Regions from separate parts of the Enterobacter sp. SM3 genome, predicted to be linked through region 1. Evidence: predicted binding sites of a transcription regulator. Region 1 holds the regulator's gene; each other region holds the start of a gene.

What was found. The regulator PurR, encoded in region 1, represses purine synthesis genes. The targets are predictions, from matches to a motif close to CANGCAAACGTTTGCNTG.
Region 2: purL (phosphoribosylformylglycinamidine synthase) is a predicted target of PurR. The motif match lies at 3,239-3,256, and genes of this name have one in related genera.
Region 3: galS (HTH-type transcriptional regulator GalS) is a predicted target of PurR. The motif match lies at 2,584-2,601, and genes of this name have one in related genera.

Annotation. Positions count from the first base shown of each region.
Region 1 covers NZ_CP099971.1:2,025,632-2,032,973, forward strand. The annotation lists gene cfa (cyclopropane fatty acyl phospholipid synthase) at 1-463, opposite strand, end outside; gene punC (purine nucleoside transporter PunC) at 762-1,961, opposite strand; gene punR (DNA-binding transcriptional activator PunR) at 2,076-2,987, shown strand; gene purR (HTH-type transcriptional repressor PurR) at 3,005-4,030, opposite strand; gene GVO84_RS09580 (YnhF family membrane protein) at 4,328-4,417, shown strand; gene GVO84_RS09585 (MFS transporter) at 4,581-5,747, shown strand; gene sodB (superoxide dismutase [Fe]) at 5,786-6,367, opposite strand; gene GVO84_RS09595 (C40 family peptidase) at 6,490-7,263, opposite strand.
Region 2 covers NZ_CP099971.1:3,581,475-3,588,816, forward strand. The annotation lists gene purL (phosphoribosylformylglycinamidine synthase) at 1-3,153, opposite strand, end outside; gene mltF (membrane-bound lytic murein transglycosylase MltF) at 3,421-4,971, shown strand; gene tadA (tRNA adenosine(34) deaminase TadA) at 4,859-5,398, opposite strand; gene yfhb (phosphatidylglycerophosphatase C) at 5,423-6,058, opposite strand; gene GVO84_RS16730 (PTS transporter subunit EIIC) at 6,062-7,342, opposite strand, start outside.
Region 3 covers NZ_CP099971.1:3,241,732-3,249,073, reverse strand. The annotation lists gene GVO84_RS15230 (YbfB/YjiJ family MFS transporter) at 1-606, shown strand, start outside; gene folE (GTP cyclohydrolase I FolE) at 709-1,377, shown strand; gene yeiB (DUF418 domain-containing protein YeiB) at 1,397-2,554, shown strand; gene galS (HTH-type transcriptional regulator GalS) at 2,710-3,732, shown strand; gene mglB (galactose/glucose ABC transporter substrate-binding protein MglB) at 4,027-5,025, shown strand; gene mglA (galactose/methyl galactoside ABC transporter ATP-binding protein MglA) at 5,105-6,625, shown strand; gene mglC (galactose/methyl galactoside ABC transporter permease MglC) at 6,641-7,342, shown strand, end outside.

The DNA of each region.
Region 1 (7,342 bases):
TGGCCTGCTGGGCCTCTTCAAGCGTCGACGCCTCTTTCCAGTAGGCGCAGGAGTACTGCATGAAAGGGTCCAGCATACGGCTGAACAGGTCGTTGCCAAGATCGTAGTGCTCTTTGCCAACGATCCACGCGCGTTTTTTACTTTGCAGATTGAACAGTCGGGCAGACGCGACGCGCAGGGTGTCTTTCAGATTGCGAGGGAGTTGATTTTCAAGACCGGCACGCAGCACGCTGGCGAAAAAGGTATCCAGACGTTCGCACTCCCACCAGCCGTCCATATAGCTTTCTCCCAGGCCTAACGATCCCTCTCGCAACACGCGTTTAAAAAAGTCGGGATGTTTAACCTGAGGATCGGATGGCGATGATCCATTGATAGTGATGCCTGCTCGACCTAACAGTTCACTGACGATCCGGGACCAGTTATCGTCCGGAACGCTGACTTCTTCTATACACGATGAACTCATAGCTTCTCCATCACCCTACTGTGATCAGAACCTTAAAACAGCGTAGACGCTTTTTTTGGTTTGTGAGAAATCTCACGGTAAATACCGCGAGGCTAATATCCGACGTAGAACAGAGGAAGGGAGATAACCCTTGCCGAAATGCCTTCCATGGTAAAACGGGAGCGCTCCGGCTCCCGTTAACACTTAATATTTATCGTATTTAATCGAACCAAATTTAGTATAGGCCTCAAAATTTGGTGATTCAATAGAAAATTCTTAGCAACCTAATCACTGAAAATTAACATGATTTCCGGCGCGATTATGCATGCGACGTTTCAACCTGAGTGCGGTTGTCCTGCTCACGCTGCGCGGCTGCCTGCATGCGATAGCCCATCACAGCCAGCGCGACGGTCACCAGCATCACGCTGGTGGTGGTCAGGAGCGGCGTGGCAATCAGCGCCGAGACCACCAGGCTTGCCAGGAAGCACAGCCCCAGCTGCAGGGTGTTCTGCAGCGCGGCGGCGCGGCCCGTCGCCTGCGGGAACGGACGCAGCGCCTGGGCCACGACAATCGGGTAAATCGCCCCGTTCGCGACGGCCATCACGCAGAATGGGATCAAAATTTCAGCCAGACCGGCACCCGGAATAAAGCCAACGGCCCAGGTCCCGACGACGCTCAGCGCATACAGCACCAGCAGCCATGGCAGCATCTGCTGACCTTCCCACTTTTGCAGCGCCGCGCGGCAGCCGTACCCGCCCACCAGGAACGCGATAGTCTGCGGAACGTAGCTCAGGCCGATGGCTGCCGGGCTGTAGCCCATATCGTGAAGAATAAACGGCGAACCGGTGAGCCACGCGAAAAAGCTTGCCGAGCAGGCGGCATAGATCAGGACATTGCCGCGATACGCTTTGGTGCTGAGCAGGGACGTGAAGGTAATCGGCTTCGCGTCAGCATGCGCTTCTTTTTTATGCGCGGGCTTGAGGGCGAACGCCGGCAGCATCAGTACCAGGGTAATGGCAAACAGCGTGGCGAAGATGGCCTGCCAGTCGAAATGCGCGAGGATCCAGCTGCCCAGCAGAGGGGCGAGGGCAGGTGAGAGACCCACCAGCGGCATAATGGTGGCGAAAATACGGTTAGTGCGGTTAGCCGGGTAATAGTCGGTGACCAGCGCCTGCCAGGTCACGGCCGCGGCACAGACGCCCACGGCCTGAATAAAACGCAGCACCAGCAGCCAGGTAGCATCGCGTACCCACAGCATCCCCAGGCAGCCCACGGCAAAAATGGCCAGGCCCAGCAGCAGTACCGGTTTACGACCAAAGCGATCCGAGAGCGGTCCCCAGAGAAGCTGTGCGAAGGCAAAACCGGCGAGGAATAAACTCAGGCTGGCGCTGATGGCGGCAGCCGGGGTTTGCAAATCTTCCTGCATGGCGGCAAACGCCGGCAGGTACATATCGGTGGCCAAAAAGCCCAGCACGCTTAAGCCGCCGAGCCAGACTAAAAAACCGTTCCTGGGTTGCATTATTTTATTCTCCTGAGGAGGCAGGTATACATTGGCGCTGAGTGTAGGGAGTGCAAAGCCGCTTGTGAAACGCTAATATTTGGCGGGTGCATTCAAATTTTTTGCAGGCAGAAAATGTGGTCAGATTATTCTCTTGAAGTGGTCGATGCTGTTGCGCGTAACGGTAGCTTTAGCGGTGCGGCGCAGGAGCTGCACCGCGTCCCTTCGGCAATCAGCTACACGGTGCGTCAGCTGGAGGAGTGGCTGGCGGTTCCGCTGTTTGAACGGCGGCATCGTGATGTGGAATTAACGCCCGCAGGCGCGTGGTTTTTGAAGGAAGGGCGTTCTGTTATCAAAAAAATGCAGATCACCCGCGAACAGTGTCAGCAGATCGCCAACGGCTGGCGGGGACATCTTTCCATCGCGGTGGACAACATCGTTAAGCCGGAACGCACCCGGCAGATGATCGTCGACTTCTATCGTCATTTTTCGGATGTCGAGCTGCGGGTCTCGCAGGAGGTGTTCAACGGCGTCTGGGATGCGCTGGCGGACGGCAGGGCAGAGATGGCGATTGGGGCCACGCAGGCGATCCCGGTCGGGGGGCGTTACGCTTTTCGCGATATGGGGATGCTGAGCTGGAAGTGCGTGGTGGCAAGCAATCATCCGCTGGCGGCGATGGAAGGGCCGCTGAGCGATGATACGCTGCGGAACTGGCCGTCGCTGGTGCTGGAGGATACGTCCCGTTCATTGCCCAAGCGTATTACCTGGCTTCTTGACAACCAGCGGCGGGTGGTGGCGCCTGACTGGGAATCGTCGGCGACGTGCCTCAGTGCCGGACTGTGCGTCGCGATGGTGCCCGTTCATTTCGCGCGTCCGCGCATCGATACCGGAGAGTGGGTTGAGCTGACGCTGGAGAATCCGTTCCCGGATGCGGCCTGCTGCCTCACCTGGCAGCAAAATGATGTCTCGCCTGCGATGGCCTGGCTGCTGGATTATCTGGGAGACAGCGAAACGCTAAATCGGGAATGGTTACGGGAGCCAGCGTAGCTGGCCCCGTAAGGCGATTAACGACGGTAGTCGCGGAACGGACCATCCGCAACGGAACGGCGTTCGATAAGACGCGGGTGAACTTCAATGGACTGCGACTCTTCACGCTTGTTGACGATCCTGTCCATAAGCATATTGAAGGCCGTTTCGCCCAGCGAATCTTTCGGCTGGTGAATGGTGGTCAGCGCTGGCGTGAAGAAACGCGCGTTACGCACGTTGTCATACCCGATCACGGAAATATCCTGCGGGACGCGCAGGCCCAGCTCGTCGGCAGCGCAGAGCGCGCCCATCGCCATGATGTCGCCTCCGCAGAAAACGGCTGTCGGACGGTGCGGCTGAGAGACGATTTGCTGCATCGCGCGGTAGCCCGATTCCGGCTCAAAGTCGCCCTGCACAATCCAGTTTTCCGGCACGTTGATCAGCGCTTCTTCCATCGCTTTCATAAAACCGGCCAGACGGCCCGCGCCGGTGTTGCGCTCCAGCGGACCGGGGATCACGCCAATCTCGCGGTGACCGCGTTCGATCAGATAACGACCGGCCATATAGCCGCCTTCAAAGGCGTTATCGATAACGGAATCGGTGAAATCCGCGCGCGCTTCGCCCCAGTCCATCACCACCATCGGAATGTGGCGATACTCTTCCAGCATCGACAGCACGGATTCGGGGTACTCGGAACACATCACCAGCAGGCCATCAACGCGCTTTTGCGCCATCATCGACAGGTAGGCGCGCTGTTTTTCAATGCTGTTCCATGCGTTGCCCAGAATCAGGGTATAGCCTTTCTGGAAGCAGTTTTTTTCAACCGCTTCAATGATCTCGGCAAAATAGGCCGCTTCACTGCTGGTCGCCAGCAATCCAATGGACTTGGTGTGATTAACCTTGAGGCTACGCGCAACCGCGCTTGGCGAATAGTGCAGCTCTTTGATCGCTGCCCAGACGGCATTGCGCGTCTCTTCCGCCACGAAGCGGGTTTTGTTAATTACATGTGATACGGTTGTAGTGGAAACGTTTGCGCGTTTTGCTACGTCTTTAATTGTTGCCATTAAATGTCACTCCAGACCATATCCTAAACTCCTGAAAAATTTGAAGGTAAACGTTTGCCTTCTCTCACCCTTATCTCGCAATGTTGAATTGCGGCACGCCGGGAAAACGACACGGGACGTCAGGAGGGGGTCAATGGCCGGTACGCTAATAAATTTAGCGTGGAATTTTGTCCTATCTTGATGAAAAGGGGAAGAGGTAAAGTGGTTATCAGTATAAATCCAGGAAGATTTTTGACGTAATCTGTGCAAAAATGAGCAAGCTCACTTTTCGTGTGGGGATTAAAAGGAGAAAAATTGATGAGTTCCGATCTTAAGTTTTCGCTGTTCACCACCGTTGTTGTGCTGGCTCTGATTGTCGCGGCCGGTCTGACGGCAGCGCTGCACTGATTTACGCGGAGGGAGAGCCTTCTCCCTCCCGACTCCCCGGATTGTTACTTCTCTGGCAAAAATCTTTTGCCATTTTGTTAACTTCTCATTTTTTGTGATTGATGTCATGCTTTCCGCTTCTTTGTTCTGTGTCACCACATGACACGGCATCCGGAGTTGACGCATGAAAATCAATTTTCCCCTGCTGGCCCTGGCGATTGGCGCTTTTGGGATTGGCACCACTGAATTCTCCCCGATGGGGTTACTGCCCGTTATTGCCCGGGGCGTAGACGTCTCGATCCCTGCGGCAGGCATGTTAATCAGCGCCTACGCTATCGGCGTGATGGTAGGGGCGCCGCTGATGACGCTTCTGCTTTCGCACCGCGCGCGCCGCAATGCGCTGATTTTCCTGATGGCGATCTTCACCCTGGGCAACGTGCTTTCGGCGATTGCGCCGGACTACACCACATTGATGCTGTCACGCATTCTGACCAGCCTTAACCACGGCGCGTTCTTTGGGCTGGGGTCGGTCGTGGCTGCCAGCGTGGTGCCAAAACATAAGCAGGCGAGCGCCGTGGCAACCATGTTTATGGGGCTAACGATTGCCAACATCGGCGGGGTGCCTGCGGCAACCTGGCTGGGGGAAGCGATCGGCTGGCGTATGTCCTTCCTGGCGACTGCCGGGCTGGGCGTGGTTGCGATGGTGGCGTTGTTCTTCTCCTTGCCGAAAGGCAGCGCGGGGGAACGTCCTGACGTGCGTAGAGAACTGTCGGTGCTGATGCGTCCGCAGGTGCTCTCCGCGCTGCTCACCACCGTGCTGGGGGCAGGGGCGATGTTTACCCTCTACACCTATATTTCACCGGTATTGCATGACATCACCCACGCAACGCCACTCTTTGTGACCGCGATGCTGGTGCTGATTGGCGTGGGCTTCTCGATCGGTAACTATCTCGGCGGGAAATTTGCCGACCGTTCCGTGAGCGGGACGCTGAAGGGCTTCTTAACCCTGCTGATTGTCATCATGATTGCCATTCCGTGGCTGGCGCGTAATGAGTTTGGGGCCGCGATCGCGATGGTCGTCTGGGGAGCTGCCACTTTCGCCGTGGTGCCGCCGCTGCAGATGCGCGTGATGCGCGTCGCCCATGAAGCGCCGGGCCTCTCATCTTCGGTCAACATCGGTGCCTTCAACCTGGGCAATGCGCTCGGTGCGGCGGCCGGTGGGGCCGTGATTTCGGGGGGACTGGGATACAGCTTTGTGCCGGTGATGGGGGCGATTATTGCCGCGCTCGGCCTGCTGCTGGTGATGATGTCGGGTCGTAAACAGCCTGAAGCAGCCTGCGCTGCGGAATAAACCAAAAACGCAGAAGGGCGAACCCTTCTGCGTGTCTCTTACGCGGCGAAGTTCTTCGAGACAAAGTCCCAGTTAACCAGTGCCCAGAAGTGCTCCAGGTAGTTCGGGCGCGCGTTGCGGTAATCAATGTAGTAAGCGTGTTCCCATACGTCCACGGTCATCAGCGGCTTAGCGCTGGTGGTCAGCGGGGTGCCCGCGTTAGAGGTGGAAACGATAGCCAGTTTGCCATCCGCCTCTTTAACCAGCCACGTCCAGCCAGAACCGAAGTTCTTGATGGCTGCATCGGTAAATTTCGCTTTGAAATCCGCGAAGCTGCCAAATGCGGCAGTGATAGCGGTAGCCAGTTCACCGGCAGGTTCACCGCCGGCATTCGGCGCCAGGCAGTGCCAGTAGAAGGTGTGGTTCCACACCTGAGCGGCGTTGTTAAATACGCCACCCTCTGAGCTGCGGACGATTTCTTCCAGCGTTTTGCCTTCAAAATCGGTGCCCTTGATCAGATTGTTCAGGTTGGTGACGTACGTCTGGTGATGCTTGCCGTAATGATATTCCAGGGTTTCCGCCGAAATGTGCGGTGCCAGGGCGTCTTTTGCATACGGTAGTGCAGGTAATTCGAACGACATTGCTTCTCTCCTTATTGTATTTTGCGTTGCCAATAACCACACAGACAACAAGGACAGGATAGCAAATTGAAAGGGTATGCAAAAGAGGAACTTACCCTGCCACGGGTGTGGCAGGGTAGGGGTTAGCGAATGGTTTTCGGCGTCATCACGCGACGTGCGCCGACGTAATGGCGTACCCAGTAGTCTTCACTGAGAGAGGTGATCTGAATATCCTGGCCGCTACGCGGTGACTGGATGAATTTTCCGTTGCCGACATAGACGCCGACGTGGTCAGCCGTGCCGCGACCCTGAGTGCGGAAGAACACCAGATCGCCGTTTTCCAGCTCACCGCGGTCAACCGGTGAGGCATCGCGCAGGTGGTACATCTCATTAGCGGTACGAGGAATGCGGAACTTGACCAGATCTTTATAGGCGTAATAGACGAGGCCGCTGCAGTCAAAGCCGGTACGCGGCGAGCTGCCACCCCAGTGATAGGGTTTGCCAATCTGCCCCATCAGTTTGTTCATCGCGGTTTTTTGCGCTTTCTGTACTCGCACTTTATGCACTTCCGCTATTTTCGTGACCTTCGTGCATTTCGCCTTGTGGCCTTTACGCGTGATGCATTTTTCAGTAACGAGGTTAGCGGCGGTTTGCGAAGCTTTATTTTTGGCGGAGTGGGCAGTGCGGGTAGGTTTTGTTTTCGTCTTGCTGGAAGCGGTCTGTTTCGTTTGAGCCGGTGTTTTTTTCTTGTCGTTCTTAGCGGTGGTTTTTTTCTTACGTTCTGTGGCTTTCACCAGATGGTTTTTTTGTACAGCAGAATGCCGCGCCTGCTGAGAGGCGTTTGCCACTGGCGTGAAAGTGAGTGAAGTAAACAGTAAAGCACAGAGCGTGATCGAGATTTTATTTATCCGCGCCACTGGGCAGTCCCCTGATAAATGCAGGTCATCAATAATACCCGCGTGTGATTTACAAAGCCCGTCGATTCTAATCTATAAA
Region 2 (7,342 bases), 1.6 Mb from region 1:
GTTAACGCCCTGCTCGCGCAGCACCGCCACTTTCGGACGCGCGCCGGTCGCAATGTACGGCGCGGCAATGTCTTCGTTGATGTCGAAGGAGAGCTTCACGTTCAGGCCTGGATCCTGGTCATTCGCTTTCGCGTTATGCTCCTGATCGGCACATTCCGGGTTATCACGCAGGCGCTGCATCTGCCAGGTGGTTTCCGCCCACCACATGCGCAGCGTGGTGCGGCTTTCGCTGAACACGGCGTGACCGTCTGCTTCAATGACGAAGCGGTCGCCCTGAACGGCTTTCCCCAGATAGTGCACGCAGTCCGCCAGACCGTGCGTCGCCAGAATGGCTTCAACCGCGTCGCGATCCGCCGCACGCACCTGAATCACGGCACCCAGCTCTTCATTGAACAGCGCCGCCAGACGGTCTTCGCCAAGCGTGGCAATGTTCGCTTCCACGCCGCAGTGGCCGGTGAAGGCCATCTCTGCCAGCGTCACCAGCAGGCCGCCGTCGGAACGGTCGTGGTAGGCCAGCAGCTTACGCTGCGCCACCAGCGCCTGAATCGCGTCGTAGAAGCCTTTCAGCTGGGCAACGTCGCGAACGTCGGCTGGCTTGTCGCCGAGCTGGCGGTAAACCTGCGCCAGCGCGGTGGCACCCAGCGCGTTGTGGCCTTTACCCAGGTCAATCAGCAGCAGGGCGTTGTCTTCGGTCGCCAGTTGCGGCGTAACGGTGTGACGCACGTCTTCCACGCGGGCAAACGCGGTGATCACCAGCGACAGCGGAGAGGTCATCTCGCGCTGCTCGCTGCCTTCCTGCCAGCGGGTTTTCATCGACATGGAGTCTTTGCCCACCGGAATGGTCAGGCCGAGGGCAGGACACAGCTCCTCGCCCACCGCTTTCACGGCTTCATACAGGCCAGCATCTTCGCCAGGGTGACCGGCTGCGGCCATCCAGTTTGCGGAGAGCTTGATACGTTTGATATCGCCAATCTGCGTCGCAGCGATGTTGGTCAGCGCTTCACCCACTGCCAGACGGGCAGAGGCCGCGAAGTCCAGCAGCGCCACCGGGGTGCGTTCGCCGAGAGCCATCGCTTCGCCGTAGTAGCTGTCGAGGCTCGCGGTGGTCACGGCGCAGTTAGCGACCGGGATCTGCCAAGGGCCGACCATCTGGTCGCGCGATACCATACCGGTCACGGTGCGGTCGCCGATGGTCACGAGGAAGGTTTTCTCCGCCACGGCAGGCAGGTGCAGCACGCGGTTAACCGCTTCTGCCACGGTGATGCCCTGGCGATCCAGCGCTTTGCCCGCCGCTTTGCGGGTGGTTACGTCGCGGGTCATCTTCGGCGTTTTACCGAGCAGAACGTCCAGCGGCAGATCGATCGGCTGGTTGTCAAAGTGAGTGTCGCTTAAGGAAAGGTGCTGCTCTTCGGTCGCTTCACCGATGACGGCATACGGCGCACGCTCGCGGCGGCACAGCTCGTCAAACAGCGGCAGCTGATCCGCAGCAACCGCCAGCACGTAGCGCTCCTGGGATTCGTTACACCAGATTTCCAGCGGGCTCATGCCCGGCTCATCGCTCAGGATATCGCGCAGGTTGAAACGCCCGCCGCGGCCGCCGTCGCTCACCAGCTCCGGCATGGCGTTGGACAGACCGCCCGCACCCACGTCGTGGATGAAGAGGATCGGGTTGGCATCGCCCAGCTGCCAGCAGCGGTCGATCACTTCCTGGCAGCGGCGCTCCATTTCTGGGTTGTCACGCTGCACGGAGGCGAAGTCGAGATCCGCGTCAGACTGGCCGGAGGCCATAGAAGAGGCCGCTCCGCCGCCCAGACCGATGTTCATCGCCGGGCCGCCGAGCACGATCAGCTTCGCGCCGACGACGATCTCGCCTTTCTGCACGTGATCGGCACGGATGTTGCCGATCCCGCCCGCCAGCATGATCGGCTTGTGGTAGCCGCGCAGCTCTTCGCCGTTGTGGCTGTCCACTTTCTCTTCATAGGTACGGAAGTAACCGTTCAGCGCCGGACGACCAAACTCGTTGTTAAACGCCGCGCCGCCCAGCGGGCCTTCGGTCATGATATCCAGGGCGGTCACGATGCGCTCCGGCTTGCCGAAATCTTCTTCCCACGGCTGTTCAAAGCCCGGGATACGCAGGTTGGAGACGGAGAAACCGACCAGACCCGCTTTAGGTTTAGCGCCACGACCGGTCGCACCTTCGTCACGGATTTCACCGCCGGAGCCGGTCGCCGCCCCCGGCCACGGGGAGATCGCCGTCGGGTGGTTGTGGGTTTCCACTTTCATCAGGATATGCGCAGGCTCCTGATGGAAGTCATAGCGCCCTGCTTCGCGATCGGCGAAGAAGCGGCCCACCTCGGAACCTTCCATTACCGCGGCGTTGTCCTTATAGGCAGACAGCACGTGGTCAGGGGTTTGCTCCATGGTGTTTTTGATCATTTTGAACAGCGACTTCGGCTGCTGTTCGCCGTCAATAATCCAGTCGGCGTTGAAAATCTTGTGGCGGCAGTGCTCAGAGTTCGCCTGCGCGAACATGTAAAGTTCGATGTCGTTCGGGTTACGGTTGAGCTTAACAAACGCATCCTGCAGGTAGTCGATTTCGTCTTCTGCCAGCGCCAGGCCGAGACGCAGGTTGGCGTCAATCAGCGCCTGACGGCCCTGCCCCAGCAGGTCTACGCTCTGTACCGGCGCAGGCTGATGGTGAGAGAAAAGCTTCTGCGCGTCATCGAGAGAGGCAAATACGCTCTCCATCATGCGATCGTGCAGTTCAGCCGCAACCGCCTGCCACTGCGCGTCGCTCAGGGTAGAGGCTTCCACGTAGTACGCCACGCCGCGTTCCAGACGGTTAATCTGGTTCAGGCCACAGTTATGGGCGATGTCGGTGGCTTTGGAAGACCAGGGGGAGATGGTGCCCGGACGAGGCGTCGCAAGGATCAGTTTGCCGGTTGGCGTATGGCTGCTCAGGCTTGGACCATACTTGAGCAGGCGTTCCAGCTGTACGCGCTCCTCTGCATTCAGGGGGGCATTCAGGTCAGCAAAATGGACATACTCAGCGTAAATATTGCTTACCGGAAGGTCGGCCGCCTGAAAACGTGCCAGCAGTTTAGTGATACGGAAGGCAGACAGTGCAGGCGAACCACGCAGAATTTCCATCATAAGTCTCTCGTCTTCGAAGCGCCGGGGCGCTTACAGTGTGCGCAAGGGGGGAAAACGGGCGTCATTATAGAGAATCCTGAGCGCCGACGAAACCGTTTGCGTCGAAATAAAATTTGCACAGAGATTTAACAATAGATGTGACCTGTCTCTCTAATTGGTTGCCAAGTGGCGCAAGTTTACGCAAAATGCCGCTCATTCAATGGCAAACCTTATGATTAACATGGCTACAGCAGACTGAGGCAACCGGCGTCGCAGAGAATTAACTAATTGAAAAAATTAAAGATTAATTATCTGCTCATCGGCATTGTAACGTTGCTGCTGGCAGTGGCCCTCTGGCCTTCCATCCCCTGGTTCGGCAAAGCCGAAAACCGTATCGCCGCCATTCAGGAGCGGGGGGAATTGCGCGTCAGTACCCTCAACTCTCCGCTGATTTACAGCGACATCAACGGCAAAATCATTGGCCTGGATTACGAGCTGGCACAACAGTTCGCCGATTATCTTGGCGTGAAGCTTAAAATTACCGTCCGCCAGAATATCAACGAGCTCTTTGACGACCTCGATAACGACGATGCCGATATGCTTGCCGCCGGGCTGGTGTATAACAGCGAGCGCAGCAAGAACTACCAGCCAGGCCCGACCTACTACTCCGTTTCGCAGCAGCTGGTTTACCGCGTCGGGAGCCTGCGCCCGCGCTCGCTGGCCTCGATTAACGATCGGCAGCTGACGATTGCGCCCGGCCACGTGGTGATTGACGATCTGCGTGAGCTCAAGGAGAAGAAATATCCCGACCTGAGCTGGACGGTGGATCCGAAACTCGGCACGACGGAGTTGCTGGAGCAGGTAAAAGACCAGAAGGTGCCCTACACCATCGCCGATTCGGTTGCGATCAGTCTGTTCCAGCGGGTGCATCCTGAAATCGCCGTGGCGCTGGACGTCACCGACGAGCAGCCCGTGACCTGGTTTAGCCAGCTTGATGGCGATCAGACCTTCTCTGCCGCGATGCTCGATTTCTTCAACACCATCAATGAAGACGGTACCCTGGCGCGTCTGGAGGAGAAGTACCTCGGGCACGGCGATGACTTTGACTACGTTGACACCCGCAGCTTCCTGCGCGCGGTAGACAGCGTCCTGCCGGACCTGCAGCCGCTGTTCGAAAAATACGCCCAGGAGATTGACTGGAAGCTGCTGGCGGCTATTTCGTATCAGGAATCCCACTGGGACACGCAGGCCACGTCGCCCACGGGCGTACGCGGTTTGATGATGTTAACCAAAAATACCGCGCTGAGCCTGGGCGTGAATGACCGTACCGATGCTGAACAGAGCATCAGCGGCGGCGCGCGCTATCTGCAGGATATGATGGCCAAAGTACCGGAAACGGTGCCGGAAGAAGAGCGGATCTGGTTTGCGCTGGCGGCCTACAATATGGGCTACGCGCATATGCTTGATGCGCGAGCGTTGACGGCCAAAACGAAAGGTAACCCGGACAGCTGGTCAGACGTTAAGCAGCGCCTGCCGCTGCTGAGCCAGAAGCCATGGTATAACAAGCTGACATACGGCTACGCGCGCGGGCATGAAGCCTACGCCTACGTGGAAAATATCCGTAAATATCAGATTAGCCTGGTCGGGTATCTGCTGGAGAAAGAGAAAGAGGCGACGGAGGCCAAACAGCTGGCTCAAAGTTACCCGGTCGTGGCGCCGGACGAGCTTAATCGTCCGACAGCTTCAATTCTGCCTTTTGCTGCTTTTTCTGCTGACGGCGCATTCGAAAGAAATCGCTTAATAGCCCCGAACACTCTGGTGCAAGCACCCCACCGATAGTCTTCACCTGGTGGTTCATCCCCGGGTGACCCAGCACGTCCATCAGCGAACCGGCCGCACCGGTTTTTTCATCCCGCGCGCCGAAGACCAGAGTCCCGATCCGGCTGTGCACCATCGCGCCGGAGCACATCACGCACGGCTCCAGCGTCACATACAGCGTGGTATCAAGCAGACGATAGTTTTGCAGCACCAGACCGCCCTGGCGAAGCGCCATGATTTCGGCATGCGCAGTAGGATCGTGGCGTCCAATAGGACGGTTCCACCCTTCGCCAATCACCTGGTTGTTATGAACCAGCACCGCGCCCACGGGCACTTCGCCCTCTTCCCAGGCGCGTTGAGCCAGCGTCAGCGCATGGCGCATCCAGTATTCATGATTGTATTCAGGGTTGGACAAAGGCTGATACTCCAGTCGAAAAGCGGGCGGCATTATACACGCCCGTTATGGATAAAACTATTCGAGTTGCTGGAGTTCACCTGATGGCGTGACGCGCCAGCGGTGCTGGCAAAAATAGAGCAGCGGGTTGTCCTGCTTGCTGTCGCTGTAGCCGCTGTACAGGCGCAGCGGCGTCCCGATGCGTTTCTCCAGCTGGACCACTTTTTCATGCCCCAGGCAGCGCAGGGTCAGCACCCAGCCGCCGTAGCCGCGGGCAATTTGCGTGGCAATAAGATTCACGCGCGGAAGCCAGGGGGTATCAAAATAGACCTGCTCCACTAGCGTCTGCGGGGAGCCGGTAATCAGCCAGATGTCGGCATCGTTCGCGTCCAGGTAGCTGGTGAGCCGCGCCTGCACAACCGGAAAGGCGGCGACGTGGCCGCGGAACCAGTGCGCAAAATCCTTTTCGAGCTGTTTGAGCCGCGCTTCGCTGTGCCCAAAGGTACATCCCCACAGCAGCAGACTCATCGGCCATCGCGCCGCACGGCCTTTCACCAGCAGCGCGATACCGATAACCGGTAAGAGCGGTAGCACGAGCAGCGCATTCAAAGGCTGACGCCGCAGCAGGTAACGCATAAACGTACCAAACATATCCTGCTGATGCAGCGTTCCATCCAGGTCGAAAAAGACAACGCGACGCGCGTGATTTGCCAAACCTTACTCCTCTGGGTCGTTGAAACCTAACAGCCAGGTAAACAGGAACCCGGCGATCACCGCTACTAAATAGCCTAACAGATAGAGCATCACTTTTCCGGTCACGATGGTTAATGCCAGCGGTAAACCGGAAAGCCCAAAGGTGATAACGGTAGCGACTTTCCAGTAGCTAATGAGCGCCCCGCCCACCGCGCCGCCCAGACAGGCGGCGAGGAACGGTTTACCCAGCGGCAGCGTAACGCCGAAAATCAGCGGCTCGCCGATGCCGAGCAGCCCGACCGGGAGTGCGCCTTTAATCATTTTTTTCAGACGCGCGTTGCGGGTTTTCATCAGTACGGCAATCGCCGCGCCGACCTGCCCCACGCCCGCCATCGACAGGATAGGCAGCAGCGCGTTATAGCCGTGCGACTGCACCAGCTCGACGTGGATCGGCACCAGCCCCTGGTGCAGGCCGGTCAGCACCAGCGGCAGGAAGGTACCGGAAAGCACAGCGCCAACCAGCAGCCCGCCTCGGTCAATAGCCAGAGACGCACCGTGAGCGATGGCTTCAGAGATCCACCCGCCTAACGGCTGGAGGGCCACAATCGCTACGCTACCGGTAATTAACGTGGTCAGCAGCGGGTTGAGGATCAGCTCGATCGAGCCAGGCAGGATCGCGCGCAGCCTTTTCTCGATCCAGCTCATCAGGATGACCACCAGCAGCACGGCAATCACCCCGCCGCGCCCGGGCTGGAGCGCCTCGCCAAACAGCGTTATCTGCGCCAGCTGCGGGCTGGACAAGATGCCTGCCATTACCCCGCCCATCGCCAGCGATCCGCCAAACACCTTCGCGGTATTCACCCCGACCAGAATGTTCATGATGGCGAAAACAGCGCTGCCGAAGATCCCGAGAATCCCCAGCAGGTTCGGATACTGCGTGGCGAAATCCCCCACAATATCCGGTCGCTTGAGGATATTGATAATCCCGGTGATCAGGCCTGAGGCAATAAACGCCGGGATCAGCGGAATGAAGACGTTTGCCAGCTGACGCAGCGCATCGCTCATGGGGGCTTTGTATTTGGCCTTTGCCTGCGCTTTGGTGCGCTCCGCATCGTCCATCGACGCGCTCGCGCTAACGCCCATCAGCGCGCGCATGGCATCGACAACCTGCGCCGCTTTCCCCGGCCCGACAATCAGCTGATGCTGCTGCCCCTGCTTCACGTAGCCGCTGACGCCGGAGAGTTGCTTCAGGCGCGGCACGTCAAGCTGATCGTCGTTATGCACCTCGACGCGCACGCGCGTCAT
Region 3 (7,342 bases), 1.2 Mb from region 1:
TCCGGCCAGCTCCATCGCCCCGGCACCGCGCCGGAGCCGCTGGTGCTGACGGCGGATTTAAAGCGCCTGGTCTGGAGCTACAGCCTGGCCGGGTTTGGCTATATCCTCCCGGCGACCTTCCTGTCGCAAATGGCGGCGGTGCGTTTTCCCGGCAGCCTGTTTGCCCAGTTTGTCTGGCCCATTTTTGGTATCGCCGCCGTGGTGGGCATTGCGCTTAGTATTCTTTTACGCCATACCTCAACGGCTAACCGCAGGCTGGCTATCGTGCTGTGGTTACAGGGAGCTGGCGTGCTGGCGGCCTGGCTGCTGCCGGGGATTGGCGGTTTGCTGACGGGCGGGCTGCTGGTGGGTGGCGGCTTCTTGTGTGCCGTGCAGCTCTCTCTTTTATACGGTCGCGAGCTGGCGCCAAACCACACGCGCTATATGGCAGGACTGCTTACCACCGGGTATGCGATAGGGCAGTTGATTGGCCCGATGACCTCGGCGTTATCAACCTGGCTTACCCACCGGCTGGAGCCCGCGCTGGGGCTGGCGGGCGTTGCGCTGTTCGTCGGGGGAGCCCTGGTCTGGAATCGTCACGCTGAAAGGCAACAGCAATTGCAATAATTATCGTCGTGAATACTGGATTATGCGCGCCGCCTCACGCACAATGAGCGCATACTTTTGCCACAACGAGGGCAAAAGACGCCACACCTGCAGGAGAACAAAATGTCATCACTCAGTAAAGAAGCTGCCCTGGTCCACGAAGCCCTGGTTGCGCGCGGTCTTGAAACGCCACTGCGTCCGCCCGTACAGGATTTGGACAATGAAACCCGCAAGCGTCTGATTGCCGGTCATATGACCGATATCATGGAGCTGCTGAATCTCGATCTGAGTGACGACAGTCTGATGGAGACGCCGCACCGCATCGCGAAAATGTACGTCGACGAAATTTTCTCCGGGCTGGATTACGCCAACTTCCCGAAAATCACCGTCATTGAAAACAAGATGAAAGTGGATGAGATGGTGACGGTACGCGATATCACGCTGACCAGCACCTGCGAACACCATTTCGTGACCATCGACGGTAAAGCGACCGTGGCGTATATCCCAAAAGATACGGTGATTGGCCTGTCGAAGATCAACCGCATCGTGCAGTTCTTTGCTCAGCGTCCTCAGGTGCAGGAACGTCTGACGCAGCAGATCCTGACCGCGCTGCAAACGCTGCTGGGTACCAATAACGTGGCCGTCTCTATCGACGCGGTTCACTACTGCGTGAAGGCGCGCGGCGTGCGTGATGCAACCAGCGCGACAACAACAACCTCGCTGGGCGGCCTGTTTAAATCGAGCCAGAACACCCGCCAGGAGTTCCTGCGCGCGGTACGTCACCACAACTAAGTCTTACAGGGCAGGAACCATGGAGCGAAACGTCACGCTCGATTTTGTTCGCGGCGTCGCCATTCTCGGTATCCTGCTGCTTAATATCAGCGCCTTCGGTCTGCCGAAGGCGGCTTATCTCAATCCTGCCTGGTATGGCGACATCACGCGCAGTGATGCCTGGACGTGGGCTGTCCTCGATCTCTTCGCGCAGGTTAAATTCCTCACGCTGTTTACCCTGCTGTTTGGCGCTGGCCTGCAACTGCTCCTCAAACGCGGTACGCGCTGGATCCAGTCCCGCCTGACGCTGCTGGTTCTCCTCGGCTTTATCCACGGCCTGTTCTTCTGGGATGGCGATATTCTTCTTGCGTATGGATTAGTCGGGCTTATCTGCTGGCGTCTCATTCGCGATGCGCACAGCGTAAAAAGCCTGTTTAACACCGGCGCGATGCTCTACGTCATGGGCCTTGCCGTATTGCTGCTGTTGGGGATGATCTCCGGCGAGGCGACAAACCGTGCCTGGATCCCGGATGCCGCTAACCTGCAGTACGAACAGTACTGGAAGCTGAAGGGCGGTACGGAAGCGATAAGCAACCGCGCGGATATGCTGGGGGATAACCTCCTTGCGCTGGGGGCGCAATACGGCTGGCAGCTGGCGGGCATGATGCTGATGGGTGCGTCATTGATGCGCACCGGCTGGCTGAAAGGGGAGTTTAGCCTGCGTCACTATCGGCGAACGGGTGCCGGGCTGGTGCTGCTCGGCGTGCTGATTAACCTCCCGGCGGTCATTACGCAGTGGCACATCCACTGGGATTACCGCTGGTGCGCATTCCTGCTCCAGGTGCCGCGCGAGCTGAGCGCACCGTTCCAGACCATCGGCTACGCGGCGCTGATCTATGGCTTCTGGCCATCGTTTTCCCGCCTGTGGATCGTCAGCGCCATCGCCTGCGTGGGCCGCATGGCGTTGAGCAATTACCTCCTGCAAACGCTGCTCTGCACCACGCTTTTCTATCGCTTTGGCCTGTTTATGAAATTCGACCGCCTCGCGCTGCTGGCGTTTGTTATCCCGGTCTGGGTGATTAACCTGGCGTTTTCTGTGCTCTGGCTACGTTATTTCCGCCAGGGACCTCTGGAGTGGGTGTGGCGTCAGTTAACCGCACATGCTTCAGGGATATCATTGAAAAACACATCCAGATAACGATCTGGATCACAATCATTAACAAAACGGATGTAAGCGTTTTCATGAGTGTGAGCTTCTTCACGTAGTCCCCTTTCTCTCGCTGCCAAAATAGCCACCTTGCTAAACACAGGGGGTGTCTGTGAGTTGCTGCAATCCTTTGAAGGATGGTGAATATGATCACCATTCGTGACGTCGCCCGTCAGGCGGGCGTTTCTGTGGCTACCGTCTCGCGCGTGCTGAACAACAGCGCGCTGGTCAGCCCTGAAACCCGTGAAACCGTAATGAAAGCCGTGACCCAGCTCGGGTACCGGCCCAATGCCAATGCCCAGGCGCTTGCGACGCAGGTCAGCGACACCATCGGCGTGGTGGTGATGGATGTATCGGATGCCTTTTTCGGCGCGCTGGTGAAAGCGGTCGACGTGGTCGCCCAGCAGCATCAGAAATACGTCCTGATCGGCAATAGCTATCATGAGGCGGAAAAAGAGCGCCACGCCATCGAAGTGCTGATTCGCCAGCGCTGTAACGCCTTGATTGTCCACTCAAAAGCCTTGAGTGATGAAGAGTTAACTGGCTTTATGGATCAGATCCCGGGCATGGTGCTGATCAACCGCATCGTTCCCGGCTATGCCCATCGCTGCGTCGGGCTGGATAACGTCAGCGGCGCCATGATGGCCACGAAAATGCTCATCAACAACGGGCATCAGCGGATCGGTTATCTGGCCTCCAGCCATCATATTGAAGATGACGACCTGCGACGCGAGGGGTGGCAAAACGCCCTGAAAGAGCACGGCATTACGCCGTCAGAAAGCTGGACGGGCACCGGTACGCCGGACATGCAGGGCGGTGAGGCGGCAATGGTGGAGCTGCTGGGCCGCAACCTGCAGCTTTCTGCGGTGTTTGCCTATAACGACAGCATGGCGGCAGGGGCCCTGACGGCGCTGAAAGATAACGGCATTGCGGTGCCACAGCATTTATCACTCATTGGCTTTGATGATATTCCGATTGCCCGTTACACCGACCCGCAGCTGACAACGGTGCGCTACCCCATTGCCTCTATGGCGAAACTGGCGACTGAGCTGGCGTTACAGGGGGCGGCAGGACTGCTGGATCCGGGTGCAACGCACTGTTTCATGCCGACTTTAGTGCGTCGCCACTCCGTCGCGGCCCGGCAAATTGTGGTTCCGATCACTAACTGATTACATCAGGTGATGTAACCGTTTTCAATCTGTGAGTAAATTCACAGTATCTTAACAAGGCGCTGACTATGATGTCAGCGTTTTAGGGGCTGAAACGCTATGTAACGGTGATTATTCACTTTCACCATAGCCAATGTGCCGCAAACAACGAATAAAACGCATTTCTGGAGCGTTACCGACCACGGAAGATAGAAATTTTATAAGTGAACGTCGGCTGTCAGTAACGTTTTATTAACACCTGCCCGCCGATCGTTATTCACAAGAACTACCCTGCATAAAAAAACCGGAGATACCATGAATAAGAAGGTGTTGACCCTGTCTGCTGTAATGGCAAGCATGCTTTTTGGTGCAGCAGCGCACGCTGCGGATACCCGTATTGGTGTGACCATCTATAAATACGACGACAACTTCATGTCTGTTGTGCGTAAAGCGATTGAGAAAGATGCGAAAGCAGCGCCAGACGTTCAGCTGCTGATGAACGACTCCCAGAACGACCAGTCCAAACAGAACGACCAGATCGACGTTCTGCTGGCGAAAGGCGTGAAAGCCCTGGCCATCAACCTGGTTGACCCGGCTGCTGCAGGCACGGTTATTGAAAAAGCGCGCGGCCAGAACGTGCCAATCGTCTTCTTCAACAAAGAACCTTCCCGTAAGGCGCTGGATAGCTACGATAAAGCGTATTACGTCGGTACTGACTCCAAAGAGTCCGGTATTATTCAGGGCGATCTGATCGCTAAACACTGGGCGGCGAACCCGAACTGGGACCTGAACAAAGACGGTCAGATTCAGTTCGTGCTGCTGAAAGGCGAGCCCGGCCACCCGGATGCTGAAGCCCGTACCACCTACGTTATCAAAGAGCTGAACGACAAGGGTCTGAAAACCCAGCAGCTGGCGTTAGATACCGCGATGTGGGATACCGCTCAGGCGAAAGATAAGATGGACGCGTGGCTGTCCGGCCCTAACGCGAACAAAATCGAAGTGGTTATCGCCAACAACGATGCGATGGCAATGGGTGCGGTAGAAGCGCTGAAAGCGCACAACAAATCCTCCATTCCTGTGTTCGGCGTCGATGCGCTGCCGGAAGCACTGGCGCTGGTTAAATCTGGTGCAATGGCCGGTACCGTTCTGAACGATGCCAACAACCAGGCGAAAGCGACCTTCGATCTGGCGAAAAACCTGGCCGACGGTAAAGGTGCGGCTGATGGCACCAACTGGAAAATTGAAAACAAAATCGTTCGCGTACCTTACGTGGGCGTAGACCAGTCCAACCTGGCTGAGTTCATCGGTAAATAAGTTAGCGGTACTGTCTCCACTGGGCGCAATTCGTTGCGCCCTTTTATAACGCGATATGCGAGGCCAACAAGGTATAATTATGGTCAGCACAAATACTCAGTCATCCGGTGAATACCTGTTGGAAATGAGCGGTATCAACAAGTCATTTCCCGGCGTTAAGGCACTCGATAATGTTAATTTAAAAGTTCGTCCTCACTCTATTCATGCCCTGATGGGGGAGAACGGTGCGGGTAAATCAACATTATTAAAATGTCTTTTTGGGATCTATCAAAAAGATTCTGGCAGCATTCTTTTTCAGGGGAAAGAGATCGATTTCCATTCAGCGAAAGAAGCACTGGAAAACGGTATCTCGATGGTTCACCAGGAATTAAACCTGGTGCTGCAGCGTTCAGTCATGGATAACATGTGGTTGGGGCGTTATCCAACCAAGGGTGTCTTTGTCGATCAGGAAAAAATGTATCGCGACACCAAAGCGATTTTCGATGAGCTGGATATTGATATCGATCCGCGCGCCCGCGTGGGAACATTATCCGTCTCCCAGATGCAGATGATCGAAATCGCCAAAGCGTTCTCCTATGATGCGAAAATCGTCATCATGGACGAACCAACATCGTCATTAACGGAAAAAGAGGTTAATCACCTTTTTACCATTATTCGTAAGCTAAAAGATCGCGGCTGCGGCATTGTGTATATCTCCCACAAAATGGAAGAGATCTTCCAGCTGTGCGATGAGATCACCATCCTGCGCGACGGTCAGTGGATTGCCACGCAGCCGCTGGAAGGGCTGGACATGGACAAGATCATCGCCATGATGGTCGGCCGTTCCCTGAACCAGCGCTTCCCGGACAAAGAAAACAAGCCGGGCGAAGTGATCCTGGAAGTGCGCAACCTGACCTCGTTACGCCAGCCGTCCATCCGCGATGTCTCCTTCGACCTGCACAAGGGTGAAATCCTGGGGATTGCCGGTCTGGTCGGTGCAAAACGCACCGATATCGTGGAAACTCTGTTTGGCATCCGTGAGAAAGCTCAGGGCACCATTACGCTGCACGGAAAGAAAATCAATAACCATAACGCCAACGAAGCCATTAATAATGGTTTTGCGCTGGTGACGGAAGAGCGTCGTTCGACCGGTATTTATGCCTATCTGGATATTAACTTTAACTCGTTAATTTCTAACATTCGCAATTACAAAAACAAAGTCGGACTGCTGGATAACTCACGCATGAAGAGCGATACCCAATGGGTTATTGACTCTATGCGCGTGAAAACGCCAGGACACCGCACCCAAATTGGTTCGCTGTCAGGCGGTAACCAGCAGAAAGTCATTATAGGGCGTTGGTTATTAACCCAGCCAGAAATTCTGATGCTGGATGAACCAACCCGCGGTATTGACGTCGGCGCGAAGTTTGAAATTTATCAGCTGATTGCCGAGCTGGCGAAAAAGAATAAAGGGATCATTATTATTTCTTCCGAAATGCCGGAATTGTTAGGGATCACAGACCGTATTCTGGTTATGAGCAATGGTCTCGTTGCCGGTATTGTTGACACCAAAACGACAACGCAAAACGAAATTTTGCGTCTTGCGTCTTTGCACCTTTAAGATCAGGGGCTCCTCATGAGTGCGTTAAATAAAAAAAGTTTTCTCACTTACCTGAAAGAAGGCGGTATTTACGTTGTTCTTTTAGTACTGCTGGCTATCATTATTTTCCAGGACCCTACGTTCTTAAGCCTGCTGAACCTGAGTAACATTCTGACCCAGTCCTCCGTGCGTATTATCATTGCGCTGGGCGTGGCGGGCCTGATCGTGACCCAGGGGACGGACCTTTCTGCCGGTCGACAGGTGGGTCTGGCGGCGGTTATCGCGGCAACCCTGCTGCAGTCGATGGAAAACGCCAACAAGGTCTTCCCGGAAATGGCCACCATGCCGATTTTCGTGGTGATCCTGATTGTCTGCGCCATCGGTGCGGTGATTGGTCTGATCAACGGTATTATCATCGCCTACCTGAACGTGACGCCGTTTATCACCACGCTGGGTACGATGATCATCGTTTACGGTATCAACTCCCTGTACTACGACTTTGTCGGTGCTTCACCTATCTCGGGTTTTGACAGCGGCTTCTCGACCTTTACGCAAGGGTTTATCGCGCTGGGCAGCTTCCGCCTGTCCTATATCACCTTCTATGCGCTGATCGCGGTGGCCTTCGTCTGGATCCTGTGGAACAAAACGCGCTTTGGTAAAAACATCTTCGCAATCGGCGGTAACCCGGAAGCGGCGAAGGTCTCCGGCGTAAACGTTGCCCTGAACCTGCTCTTCATC